One region of the Pseudoalteromonas sp. DY56-GL22 genome, then DNA from elsewhere that is predicted to be linked to it. Evidence: predicted binding sites of a transcription regulator. Region 1 holds the regulator's gene; each other region holds the start of a gene.

Region 1 (4,723 bases):
TATTTTTGCAGACAAAGTGCCACCCCTTGGCTATATTCTTTGTTGTATAAACTTTCATAAAAGTTATTAAAAATAATAAATTTAAATAACTTTGTTAGTAAATGCTGTGAACTTCGTTGAAATAGCTGTTTTGGGCTAATTTCGGCTAATTGCAGTGTACGTGCGTATAAAATACAACAACACGTGCTTAAAAGGTCATAAATAGATGAATTTTTATGTCTGATTAATCGCAACTATGCGCAGAAATTGTTGGGAAATCCTTTAAAATTAAGCGATATAGCATATAACAGGATAGACCTGATAATACTTGGAATTTTTATACATTACAGGTATCGTACTGATGCAAGCTCTCTCACTTTTTAACTTTTTGCAGGATACTATCGCGTTATGTCAGATTTTCGTGAACAAGCATTACATTACCACGCTCACCCCGTTCCAGGTAAAATTAGTGTTGAACTAACCAAGCCAGCCGAAACGGTTAACGATCTCGCTTTAGCTTATAGCCCAGGTGTGGCTGAACCAGTCCGTGAAATTGCTGCTGATCCAGCAAACGCCTATAAATACACAGGCAAAGGCAACATGGTTGCAGTTATTTCAAACGGTACCGCAATTTTAGGTTTAGGTAACTTAGGTCCGCTTGCATCAAAACCTGTAATGGAAGGTAAAGCCTTACTATTCAAACGTTTTGCTGGCCTTGACTCAATTGATATTGAAGTTAAACACCGCACAACAGAAGATTTCATTAATACGGTTGCTAACATCGCTGATACGTTTGGTGGTATCAACCTAGAAGATATTAAAGCGCCTGAGTGTTTTGAAATCGAAAAAGCGCTTATCGAGCGCTGTGATATTCCCGTTTTCCACGATGACCAACATGGTACCGCTATTGTTACAGCTGCTGGTATGCTTAACGCCCTTGAAGTGCAAGGCAAAGATATCGAAGATGCTATCATCGTATGCTTAGGTGCTGGTGCTGCTGCTGTTGCTTGTATGGAGCTTTTAATTAAGTGTGGTGCACTGCGTGAACACATTTATATGCTTGACCGTAAAGGTGTGATCCATACACGTCGTGATGACTTAAACGAGTATAAGCAATTATTTGCTAACAACACCGATAAGCGTACATTACAAGATGTTATTGCTGATGCTGATGTATTCGTTGGTGTATCAGGTCCCAATCTGTTAACTGCAGATGATCTTAAGCTGATGGCAGACAAGCCAGTTGTGTTTGCATGTTCAAACCCAGATCCTGAGATTGCTCCAGAAGTTGCACATAGCGCGCGTAACGATTTAATTATGGCAACGGGTCGTTCAGATTTCCCTAACCAAGTAAATAACGTGCTTTGTTTCCCATTCATTTTCCGTGGCGCGTTAGATGTTCGTGCAACGGCAATTAATGATGAAATGAAAATTGCTGCAGTTCATGCTATTCGTGGCATCGCGAAAGAGCCTGTACCAAGTGAAGTATTAAAAGCGGCTGGCGTTGAGTCACTTGAGTTTGGTGCCGAGTACATCATTCCTAAGCCTATGGATCCGCGTTTATTACCACGTATTGCACGTGCTGTTGCTGAAGCGGCTGTAGAGTCGGGTGTGGCGCAAATCGATATGCCAGAAGATTACATGCGTTAAACTTAATTAGCCTTAGGTATAACGCTCAATAAAAAACTCAGCCTAGGCTGAGTTTTTTTATATCTGCGATTATCGGCGGTGATCCGATGGCCGAAATACTTATTCTGAATCAAGCACTGGGATATCTAATCCCATTTCTTGCATAATTCTTTTAACTTCTTCAGGTACCTTTTCAGGGTTGTCTTTACGTAGGTCGTCATCATTTGGTAATGGTTGACCTGTAAAAGCATGTAAGAAAGCTTCACACAATAACTCACTGTTCGTCGCATGACGCAGGTTATTGATCTGGCGGCGTGTACGCTCGTCAGTTAATACTTTTAATACGTTAAGTGGGATTGATACGGTAATCTTTTTTACTTGTTCTGATTTTTTACCGTGTTCTGCATATGGGTGAATGTATTCACCGTTCCATTTAGCCATAAGTTGTTTCGTTGCCTCGGTTGTCAGTGATTTACGCCTTATTCACAGCGCAAGATGCGGAAATTCTATCTCTTTAAAAAAGATAGTCAAATACTAGTTATTTAGCCATCTAGTGGTGTAAATGTATAAACTTCTATGTGTAAGCGATAAATGCTTTGACTTCTCATATTTGATCATCTAACCTTTTAGACGTCTAAACATCCAATTAAAGAATAGGTGATGAAATGAGCGAAAAAAATAAAGCGACGATTGCTGTTCGTCACGGCATAGAAGCCGATAAACATCATGGTGCGGTTGTGCCTCCTTTATACTTATCAACCACCTATTCGTTTGCTGATTTTGATACTAAGCGCCAGTATGACTATGGTCGCAGCGGTAATCCAAATCGCGATATCTTAGCTGAAACCTTAGCTGAACTTGAAGGTGGTGCTAAAGGTATTATCACTGCAACAGGTATGTCTGCTGTGCATTTAGCCACTCAGCTATTAAACAGTGACGACACGTTAGTGATCCCACATGACTGTTATGGCGGTAGTTATCGTTTATTCACCTCGCTTGAAAAGCGTGGCCTGTTAAAACTAAAAGTTTTGGATTTAACTAAATCTGAAAATCTCCAAGAAATTTTAGCGATTAAACCTAAGTTGATTTGGATTGAAACGCCAAGTAACCCAATCTTGCGTTTAACAGATATTAAAGCAATCACTAGTATTGCTAAGCAGTGTGGTGCTTTGGTTGCGGCTGATAACACCTTCTTATCACCTGCATTACAAAACCCAATTGAGTTTGGTGTTGATATTGTTGTGCACTCAACCACTAAATACATCAATGGTCACTCTGATGTAGTGGGCGGTGCAGTGATTGCTGCAACGCAAGAGCTAGGCGACGAGCTTGCTTGGTGGGCGAATAATATCGGTATTACTGGTGCACCATTTGACAGCTACTTAACGCTTCGTGGTTTACGTACTTTAAATGTACGCCTAAAGCAGCACCAAGAAAATGCCTTTGCCATTGCTGAGTATTTAGAAAGCTCTCCTTATGTGAGCCAAGTTTATTACCCTGGCCTTGCTTCTCACCCACAACATGAGCTTGCTAAAGCACAGCAACGCGGTTTTGGTGGCATGGTGAGCTTTGATATTAAAGGCGACATCAACGATGCTGCTGCGTTTTTAACAAGCCTTAAAGACTTTAGCCTTGCTGAGTCGTTAGGTGGGGTAGAAAGTTTGATTTGTCACCCTGCAACAATGACCCACGCAGGCATGGAGCCTAAAGCGCGTCTTGAAGCTGGTGTGGGCGATACCTTGATCCGTATTTCTGTAGGCATTGAAGACGTAAAAGATCTCATTGCTGATTTAGACCGTGTTTTCAATTTAGTTAAGCCAGGTCAAGGACTGCAAGTTACAAAAGCTGAAGCTAAGCAAGCACAGCAAGATACACAACAAAACGCGTCATTTAAGTTAACGCCAGCACATACGGCATTGTGGTAGAAAAATGGTAAATATTGTTCATAAATTTGGTGGCTCAAGCTTAAGCTCGGCAGATCGTTATCATGCGGTAGCGAACATCGTTCTTGCTAATACTGAGCAGGGCGATTGCGTCGTTGTGTCGGCATCGGGTAAAACAACCGATACCCTGGTAAAGCTTTGGCAAAGTTACCAGCAGCAAGATAGCCAAGCTGTTAGCGATATTCTATTGCTTATTGATAACAATCAACGTGCGCTTATTGAGCAGCTACTTATAGGGCAGAATAAACAACAGGCGTTGGCACAGTTAAAAGATGAACTTGCTGTATTAAATGAATTAATTAGTCAGCAGCAGTTACTTGAAGCCCCTTTACTTGCTCATGGTGAAGTGTGGTCGGCGCGGTTATTGGCTGCTTATCTAAATCAGTTAGGTGTCGATTCGCAAGATGTTGATGCAAGACAGCTATTTACTCTAAATGGTGGCCAGCTTTTACATCAAAAAAACCAACAGCAATGCAGTGATGCGATTAGCAGAACACATATCAACGTAGTAACGGGTTTTATAGCTGCAGATTGCCAAGGTAATACGGTGACATTAGGCCGTAATGGCAGTGATTACAGTGCCACTTTGTTAGCGAGTTATACTTTTGCCAAGCAAGTGTCTATCTGGACAGATACACAAGGGGTATTTAGTACTGACCCTCGTAAAGTTAAAAATGCGGTTAAGTACGCCAAAGTATGCCGCGAGCAAGCTAACTTATTAGCGCGTTTAGGTAACCCAGTATTGCATGCAAAAACCTTGTCGCCGTTAAAAGACTCAGAAATTAAATTAGTGGTAAGAAGTAGCTTTGATTGTGATGCAACGCCAACCGAGGTAGTAAAAGAAGGTTATAGTAAAGCAAAACGTTTTATTACGACCTTAGATAACATCGATTTATTACGGGTTGATAAACTAAGCAGTGGTGAAGTCGGTGAGCTTAGTCAGTTAATTCAACACAGCCTGCATCACTTTACTAAAGAGGGCGATACTTACTTATTAGTGCCAGGTCAAAGCACTCACCAAGTTGTCAGCCACTTAGCGGGCCGTGCAAATATTGTCGAGTCAAATTTAAGTGGTTGTGCAGTAGTTGCCCCAACAGCTGATGTATCTGCGCTAACAGAGCAAGCCACAGCGCTTTTAAAAGAGCAAAGTATTCATCCTCGTTTTGTACAAC
Region 2 (4,723 bases), 280 kb from region 1:
TAGACCTACGTATTTGTACCAGTAGTCTGCGATGCCCGCTTCGATTGCTACGCGGCGTGTTACGCTTGCTGGTAGTACGCTTTCTTTATATGCAACGTCTTGCTCATCAAATAAATCAGTTGAAGGCATAGATACCACACGTACTTTTTTACCTTGTGAACGAAGTTCTGCAGCAGCATCTTGTGCAAGCTGTACTTCAGAACCTGTTGCAATAAGGATAAGCTCTGGCTCACCGTCACAGCTAAGTACGTAACCACCTTTTTTCACATCGGCTAACTGTTGTGCAGTACGCGTTTGTTGCTCAAGGCCTTGACGAGTGAAAATGAGTGACGTTGGGCCATCTTTACGCTCAATAGCTTGTTGCCATGCAATCGCTGACTCAACTTGGTCACATGGACGCCAGTTCACTAGGTTAGGCGTTAAACGCATGCTTGCGATCTGCTCTACCGGTTGGTGCGTTGGACCATCTTCACCTAGACCAATTGAGTCGTGCGTGTATACGAAGATGCTTGGCTGCTTCATTAATGCCGCCATACGTACTGCGTTACGTGCGTATTCCATGAACATTAAGAATGTAGCACCGTAAGGAATAAAGCCTTTATGTAGTGCAATACCATTCATAATCGCTGACATACCAAATTCACGTACACCGTAGAAAATGTAGTTACCGCTAGCATCGTTAGCTTCTAGGCCTTTTGAGCCATCCCAAAGTGTTAAGTTAGAACCAGCAAGGTCAGCAGAGCCACCCATGAATTCTGGTAGTAACGGACCAAACGCGTTTAATGCATTTTGTGATGCTTTACGTGTTGCAGGGTTTGCAGGATTTGCTTGTAGCTCTTCGATGTAAGCTTGTGACTTTTCAGCCCAATCTGCCGGTAGCTCACCGTTTGTACGGCGCTTAAACTCAGCAGCAAGTTCAGGGTATGCACTTTCATAAGCTGCAAATTTTTCGTCCCAGCTTGCTTCTAGTTGCTTACCTTTTTCTTTGCCATCCCACTCGCTATAGATATCAGCTGGGATTTCGAATGCATCGCCAGTCCAACCAAGGAACTCACGAGATGCTTTAATTTCGTCTTCACCTAGTGGTGCACCGTGACAATCATGGCTACCTGATTTATTAGGTGAACCATAACCAATCACTGTTTTACAACAGATTAATGATGGCTTATCAGTAATGCTACGCGCTTCTTCGATAGCGGCGCGAATTGCATCAGGGTTATGACCATCAACATCGCTAACTACGTGCCAGCCGTATGCTTTGAAGCGCGCTGGTGTGTCATCGCTGAACCAACCTTCTACTTCACCATCAATTGAGATGCCGTTGTCATCCCAAAACGCAACTAGTTTACCTAGGCCTAATGTACCGGCTAATGAACAGGCTTCGTGTGAAATACCTTCCATTAAACAGCCATCACCCATGAATGCATACGTGAAGTGATCAACAATATCGTGGCCTTCACGGTTAAACTGTGCAGCTAGCGCTTTTTCGGCAATTGCCATGCCCACTGCATTTGTGATCCCTTGACCTAATGGACCCGTAGTAGTCTCAATACCTGGTGCATATCCATACTCTGGGTGACCCGGTGTTTTTGAGTGCATTTGACGGAAGTTTTTAATTTCCTCTAGTGGTAAGTCATAGCCACTTAAGTGCAGTAGAGAATAGATCAGCATTGAACCGTGGCCATTCGAAAGAATAAATCGATCTCGGTCTGCCCACTCTGGATTCGTTGGATTGTGCTTTAGATAATCGCGCCATAGTACTTCTGCGATATCTGCCATGCCCATAGGGGCGCCAGGGTGACCAGATTTGGCCTGTTGTACTGCGTCCATTGATAAGACGCGAATAGCATTTGCAAGTTCTTTGCGTGATGGCATGAATTCTCCTACCTTTATGTATTTGCGCTGGTTGTTTATAAAGCCCCATTCTTACTTATTGTAAGGGTACAGTGCAATTAAAAATCCGCATTAAATGCACCATTTATGGGCGTTTGTTAAGAACAATACGTTATTACTAATTTTAAATGGACGTCTAGGCGTAAAATTACTATGCAAACATATTTGTTTTAGATAAAATACGCCCCTTAATTTTTTAGCGCTATTACCGACGTTTGTGAAGCGCAATATTTGTGAGCAGAAATACAATGGCAAAACATTTATTTACTTCTGAATCTGTTTCTGAAGGTCATCCGGATAAAATCGCGGACCAAATCTCTGACGCGGTTCTAGATGCTATCTTAGAGCAAGATTCTCATGCCCGTGTTGCATGTGAGACTTACGTTAAAACTGGCATGGTGATGGTTGGTGGTGAAATCACAACTAGCGCTTGGGTTGATATCGAAGAAATCACACGTAAAACAGTACGTGAAATCGGTTACACGCACTCAGACATGGGTTTCGATGCTGACTCTTGTGCAATCCTAAACACTATCGGTAAACAATCTCCAGACATCAACCAAGGTGTTGACCGTGCTCGCCCTGAAGAGCAAGGCGCTGGTGACCAAGGTCTAATGTTCGGTTACGCATGTAATGAAACTGACGTTTTAATGCCTGCACCAATCACTTATTCGCACCGTCTAGTTCAGCGCCAAGCTGAAGTTCGTAAAAGCGGTGAGCTTAACTGGTTACGCCCAGATGCAAAATCTCAAGTAACGTTTGCATACGAAAATGGCAAGCCTGTTGGTATTGATGCAGTTGTTCTTTCAACTCAACACTGTGATTCAATCTCACAAAACGACTTAGTTGAAGCGGTAATGGAAACTATCATTAAGCCAGTTCTTCCAGCTGAGCTTATCTCTAGCGCAACTAAGTTCTTCATCAACCCAACAGGCCGTTTCGTAATCGGTGGCCCAATGGGTGACTGTGGTCTTACAGGTCGTAAAATCATCGTTGATACATACGGTGGTATGGCTCGTCACGGTGGTGGTGCTTTCTCAGGTAAAGATCCTTCAAAAGTTGACCGTTCAGCTGCATATGCTGCTCGTTACGTTGCTAAAAACGTGGTTGCTGCAGGCCTTGCTGACAAATGTGAGCTACAAGTTTCTTACGCTATCGGTGTTGCAGAGCCAACATCTATCAGCATCGAGACATTTGGTACAGGTAAATTAGAAGAAGCGCGTCTAATCGAATTAGTACGTGAGCACTTCGACCTACGTCCTTACGGCTTAATCCAAATGCTTGATCTTGAGCGTCCTATCTATCAACCGACTGCGGCTTATGGTCACTTCGGTCGTGATGAGTTCCCTTGGGAGCGTACAGACAAAGCAGACGCACTTCGCGCAGCTGCTGGCCTGTAATTGGTTAGATAAAATGAAAAAGCGCCTTTTGGCGCTTTTTTTATGAACACGAACCTAACTGACTTATTAAGTTATCTCGCGAGAACTGATTATTGGTTAATTGCTCTGTCAGTGCTTGTAGCGTTTTATAAACGCTCTTTAGCGATACCTTATTGCTCAACCAATGCGGGATTGAGCCACCCGGATCAGCATAGGCCTGATGGCTTACCAATAAATTACTTTGCTGCTCTTCTAAACGCCAATAAGCCCTGAGCTCTTTAATACGCACAACCCCAGAGACTTCTGCTTTAGCGTATGGCTGACTGATAATTTTTAGCTCTGTTTTATGTTCACCTAAGGCATGATAACAAGAGTAACTCACCAAATCGCGATCTAACACCGGCCAAGGCGAGTTAAAGTGAGTGTAAACAAGGGTTTCTGAGGGGCTTAAGCGCTCCATTAAAGTCACGCTTTTAACATTTTCGAGCCAATTGGGCGCGTTGTCGGTATCACTTAACAGCGCCATAAAGTCACTGGCCTTAGCATTTTTTACCAGCACAGAAGCATTAATTTCTATAATGCCAGTTTCGTGCTTTTTATAGCTAACCTTTATATCGTCTTGCTGTTTGTAGGTTTGCCATTCAATAGGGTTAGCCACTGCCGAGAGACTCAAACATGCTAACCCTATCCATAGGCACAAGCGCATTTATTTAAAACCAATAAGGGTCTGTATTAAATGACGCGTGGCGACTTTGCTCCATTGCACTGACCAAAAACTCTGACTTTTGATCAAGCCATGATTGAATTTTTGTTAGCTCTAAGTCGTCTTGCCCTGCACATAACTGCTTTAAGTACTCAAGGGTGCTTAACTCATAAATACCATGAGAGATATCAACCCACGGCATACGAAACTCGTTTCGATCTTCTTTATCGAACAAAGCGCCTAAGCAGTTGCCGCTGAGTAATGAGTTTTCAAGGCGGGTGCGCAGTGCCAAATAGTCTTTATCTGTAAACACTTGCTGCTCAGGAATAAGTTCGTGCATATCGTGCCAATCTTTAGCAAATAAACGCTTAGCAATATCGGCAACAGGTTTTTCAGCAGCTTGAAACTCAGTTTGCCCCCATGACTTACGCCATTGTTTTTCAATCAACCATGTTGTTAATTGTAATAATAAGCGATTGTATCGGGTGCTATGGAAAAGTTTTTCGATATCTTCAATGCTTGGCTGCAACTCTTTTAAGTCATTAATAACTTGAGTGAGCTCAGGCGCACTGTTGATTTTTTTGTAGTACGCGTGGCGCTTAGATGTGTAGGTTTTTAGCTGAATAGCATTTTCAACCCATGCTAATTCGCTTAATAACCACTTTAATTCTGTACGTAATGAGTCGGTATCGTCTTTACTAACAATATCGTCAAACAGCCAAAATGTATGGCGAATTAAACGAATACC
Region 3 (4,723 bases), on a different contig from region 1:
AATCCAAGACTTTGTACATGCTCATATAAATAAGCAAACTTACTCATCACAAAGCGATGGTTAGGATCGAAACTAAACGAGTAATTTGGATGATACACCAAGGGTAAGTGGGGATTTAACTGCATAGCTTATTAAATAGCTGAATTTGCTACAGCATAACGAATCTAACGGCAAATGTTTACTCTGGCGCGTGAATTAAATGAGCTAACTCGCGATGTAATAATGCCTCATCACCCAGATTTAGCTCAATCAATCGTTTTAAGTGAGTAATACTATCAATATCGATATGATCGCAGCGAAGGCCTGCATGCTGATGCTCAACATGGCACAGCTCCACTTGCATTTTAATCTCGATAGTTGACTCTGGTAGGGTAAAGATTAAGTCAGCTTTACTATGAATAGGCACTAAAAATGAATCACTTTTAGTAATGAGCGCACCTTGCAAAGATAGATCAAGTAACTGACAGTGATAGTCGTTATCTTCGATACGAAGGACCGCAGGGCAAGAAAATAATACCCGCGAAAACTCTCTGCGTTCATTCATAGCTGTATCTCCAACTTTAGTTACTTAATAGTATAGATCATAATGGAGTGAGTGATAGCAAAGCTTAATACAACAAAAAAGCCCCTGAGTAGGGGCTTTTTGAGTATCAGCTAATTAGCCAATTTTTTTGTATTTAATACGCTTAGGTTGTGCCGCTTCTGCGCCTAAGGTTTTCTTCAACCACTCTTCGTATTCTGTGTAGTTACCATCGAAGAAGTTAATTTGGCCTTCATCACGGTAATCAAGAATATGTGTAGCAATACGGTCAAGGAACCAACGGTCATGCGAGATACACATTACACAGCCAGGGAACTCTAAAATAGCGTTCTCAAGTGCACGTAGTGTTTCAACGTCTAGGTCATTGGTTGGCTCATCCAGTAGTAATACGTTACCACCAGCTTTTAGTAACTTAGCTAGGTGTAAACGGTTGCGCTCACCACCTGATAGGTCTTTAACGAATTTTTGTTGGTCGTTACCTTTGAAGTTAAAGCGGCCAACATAGGCACGGCTTGGGAATTCAAAGTTACCAATTTTTAATACGTCTTGGCCGTTAGAGATTTCTTGGAAAACAGTGTTGCTTTCGTCCATGTCGCCACGGAACTGATCAACCGTTGCAAGCTCAACAGTGTCACCAACAATGATCTCACCGCTATCTGGCGTTTCTTCACCACTTAGCATTTTGAATAGCGTTGATTTACCCGCACCATTGGCACCGATAATACCTACGATAGCGCCTTTCGGCATTGCAAAGTTTAAGTCATCGATTAATACACGTTCGCCAAAGCTCTTCTTCAGGCCTTTCACTTCGATAACTTGATCACCTAAGCGTGGACCCGGTGGAATGAATAGTTCATTCGTTTCGTTACGCTTTTGGTAATCGTTTTGCTGAAGCTCAGAGAACTGTGCCATACGTGCTTTAGACTTAGCTTGACGGCCTTTCGGGTTTGAACGAACCCATTCAAGTTCTTGCGCGATTGATTTTTGACGTGCTTTTTCAGATTTCTGTTCTTGTTGTAAACGTAAATCTTTCTGCTCAAGCCACGATGAGTAGTTACCTTCCCAAGGAATACCTTCACCACGGTCAAGCTCTAAAATCCAACCTGCTACGTTATCTAAGAAGTAACGGTCGTGGGTTACAGCAACCACGGTACCTTCGTAGTCGTGTAAGAAGCGCTCTAACCAAGCAACTGACTCAGCGTCTAAGTGGTTGGTCGGTTCGTCAAGGATAAGCATATCTGGTTTTTCAAGTAGTAAACGACAGATCGCAACACGGCGACGCTCACCACCCGAAAGGTGTTCAATTTTTGCATCCCAAGGTGGTAGGCGTAATGCATCAGCTGCACGCTCTAACACGTTGTCGATATTGTGACCATCGTGCGCTTGGATGATAGCTTCTAATTCGCCTTGCTCTTTCGCAAGTGCATCAAAGTCAGCACCGTCCATTGCATACTCGTTGTATACTTCATCAAGGCGGTTTAGTGCATTTTTAACTTCGCTTACTGCTTCTTCTACTGTTTCGCGAACTGTTTTGCTTTCGTCTAGTACAGGTTCTTGCGGTAAGTAACCGATTTTAGTGCCTGGTTGAGGGCGAGCTTCACCTTCAAAGTCTTGGTCAACACCAGCCATAATGCGAAGTAACGTTGATTTACCTGCACCGTTTAGACCTAGCACACCAATTTTTGCGCCTGGGAAAAAGTGTAAAGAAATATCTTTTAAGATAGTGCGCTTAGGTGGCACAACCTTAGAAACTCGACTCATCGAGAATATAAACTTATCTGGTAACACCATGAAAGGAGCCTTCAATTTATAAGAAAAATTAACAGCAAGTATTGTATACCCAAACTACCTCAAAATACAGAATTCAGCGTTTATGATAGGCTTAACATCAAGGTGTTATTTACTCAAAGAGTCATACATTTTAATTAATGACCACTCAGAAATATCACTTCATTTGGACATCTAAACATCTAGAGGTTGAAATTTCTAACTATCCGTTCATAATTAGCAGTCAGATAAGTATGCTCGGAGCCAGCTATGCCCATTACAGTAAAAGATGAATTGCCTGCCATTGCAAAGTTACGTCAAGAAAACGTGTTTGTTATGCCAAAAAGTCGTGCTAAAACGCAAGAAATCCGCCCAATGCGTTTGGCCATCTTAAACTTAATGCCAAACAAAGTTGAAACCGAAGTGCAGTTTATTCGCTTGTTAGCAAACTCACCGCTGCAAGTTAATGTTGAGCTGTTGCGCTTAGATACTCATCGCACCAGTAGTCACTCTGAGCAGCACATGGATACGTTTTATCGCTATTTTTCAGAAGTGAAAGATAATAACTATGATGCCATGATCATAACGGGCGCGCCGCTTGCTCATTTAGAGTATGACGAAGTTGCTTACTGGGACGAACTAAAAGTTATTTTAGATTGGGCAGAGCAGCATGTGACGTCTACGCTATTTTCGTGTTGGGCGGCCCATGCTGGGCTTTATCATCACTATGGCCTTAAACGTGATCTGAAACCAAACAAATTAAGCGGTGTTTTCACCCATAAAAGCTATTTTGAGCACGCAGCGCTAACGCGTGGCTTTGATGATACCTTTTTAGTGCCACATTCTCGTTATGGTCATATTGATATCGATAAGATCACTGCCTGCGAAGAGCTGGTAGTATTAGCCGGATCAGAGCGAGTTGGTGCCTACTTAATTAAAAATAAATCAGGTAGCCAAGTGTATATTACTGGCCATCCAGAGTACGATGCTCATACCTTAAAAGGGGAGTATTTACGCGACCAAGAAAAATCAGCGGATGCGCCTAAGCCAGAAAACTACTTCCCTGACGATAACCCAGACAACGAACCGTCGAAAACGTGGCAAAGCCATGCCTTTTTATTGTTTTCGAATTGGTTAAACTATTATGTGTACCAAACTACACCGTATGATATTAACTTAGTTAGCCAAGATGTAAGGACTAACAACTATGCCGAGTAATGCAGTGAATAAACGCGAACAATTAAACGAGGCGCTAAAACAGCGAATTTTAATCCTCGATGGCGCGATGGGCACCATGATCCAAGAATATAAATTAGAAGAACAGGATTATCGCGGTGAGCGCTTTAAAGATTGGCATGTACTTATTAAAGGCAATAACGATTTATTAAGCCTAACTCAGCCAAAAATCATTGCTGATATTCACCGTGCTTACTTAGAAGCCGGTGCCGATATCATCGAAACGAATACCTTTAATGCCACGACTATTTCGATGGAAGATTACGACATGGCGAGCCTTAGCCGCGAAATCAACTTCGAGTCAGCGAAGCTTGCACGCAGCGTGTGTGATGAACTTGAAGCAAAAGATCCTAGCAAACCGCGTTATGTAGCCGGTGTACTTGGGCCAACGTCAAAAACCTGTTCTATTTCACCAGATGTAAATGATCCAGGTTATCGTAATATCAACTTTGATAAGCTGGTGGCGGCGTACGTTGAGTCAACACTGGCACTGATGGAAGGTGGTGCTGATCTTATTTTAATAGAAACCATCTTTGATACCCTTAATGCAAAAGCGGCTTCGTTTGCCGTAGAAGAAGCATTCGAGCAAGCTGGTCGTAGTTTACCTGTGATGATCTCAGGCACCATTACCGATGCCTCAGGCCGAACTTTATCAGGGCAAACCACAGAAGCATTTTATAACTCAATTCGCCATATTAAACCGCTATCAATCGGCCTTAACTGCGCCCTTGGCCCTGACTTACTGCGCCAGTATGTTGAAGAGTTATCGCGCGTTTGTGAAACCTTTACCTCGGTGCATCCAAATGCAGGTTTACCGAACGAGTTTGGCGAATATGATTTAGAAGCTCCTGAAATGGCCCAAGAAATTATTGATTGGGGCAAGTCTGGCTTTATCAATATTGTAGGTGGTTGTTGCGGCACCACACCGGCTCATATTAAGGCGTTTGCGAAAGGCCTTGAAGGTGTTAAACCTCGCCAATTACCTGAGCTTGAAGTGCGTATGCGCTTATCGGGCCTTGAAGCGTGTAACTTAAACTAGGAAACCGACATGACTGACCAAATTGCTGTATTTACTAACGTCGGTGAGCGTACCAATGTAACAGGCTCGGCTAAGTTTAAGCGCTTGATCATGGAAGAAGATTACGAGACCGCTCTCGATGTTGCCCGTGAACAAGTAGA

Evidence for each region. The regulator MetJ, encoded in region 1, represses methionine synthesis genes. The targets are predictions, from matches to a motif close to TAGACGTCTAGACGTCTA.
Region 2: a site for MetJ is predicted at 2,023-2,040, ahead of metK (methionine adenosyltransferase). Genes of this name have one in related genera too.
Region 3: a site for MetJ is predicted at 2,497-2,514, ahead of metA (homoserine O-succinyltransferase). Genes of this name have one in related genera too.

The regions. Positions count from the first base shown of each region.
Region 1 covers NZ_JANHZR010000003.1:495,450-500,172, reverse strand. Annotated here, with positions in the region: gene NO991_RS10150 (malic enzyme-like NAD(P)-binding protein) at 388-1,629, shown strand; gene metJ (met regulon transcriptional regulator MetJ) at 1,729-2,049, opposite strand; gene metB (cystathionine gamma-synthase) at 2,274-3,533, shown strand; gene metL (bifunctional aspartate kinase/homoserine dehydrogenase II) at 3,538-4,723, shown strand, end outside.
Region 2 covers NZ_JANHZR010000003.1:211,098-215,820, forward strand. Annotated here, with positions in the region: gene tkt (transketolase) at 1-1,875, opposite strand, end outside; gene metK (methionine adenosyltransferase) at 2,142-3,293, shown strand; gene NO991_RS08885 (START domain-containing protein) at 3,334-3,945, opposite strand; gene NO991_RS08890 (CYTH and CHAD domain-containing protein) at 3,983-4,723, opposite strand, start outside.
Region 3 covers NZ_JANHZR010000008.1:122,787-127,509, reverse strand. Annotated here, with positions in the region: gene NO991_RS16830 (histone deacetylase) at 1-125, opposite strand, end outside; gene NO991_RS16825 (PilZ domain-containing protein) at 179-544, opposite strand; gene ettA (energy-dependent translational throttle protein EttA) at 659-2,332, opposite strand; gene metA (homoserine O-succinyltransferase) at 2,579-3,526, shown strand; gene NO991_RS16810 (homocysteine S-methyltransferase family protein) at 3,516-4,583, shown strand; gene metH (methionine synthase) at 4,593-4,723, shown strand, end outside.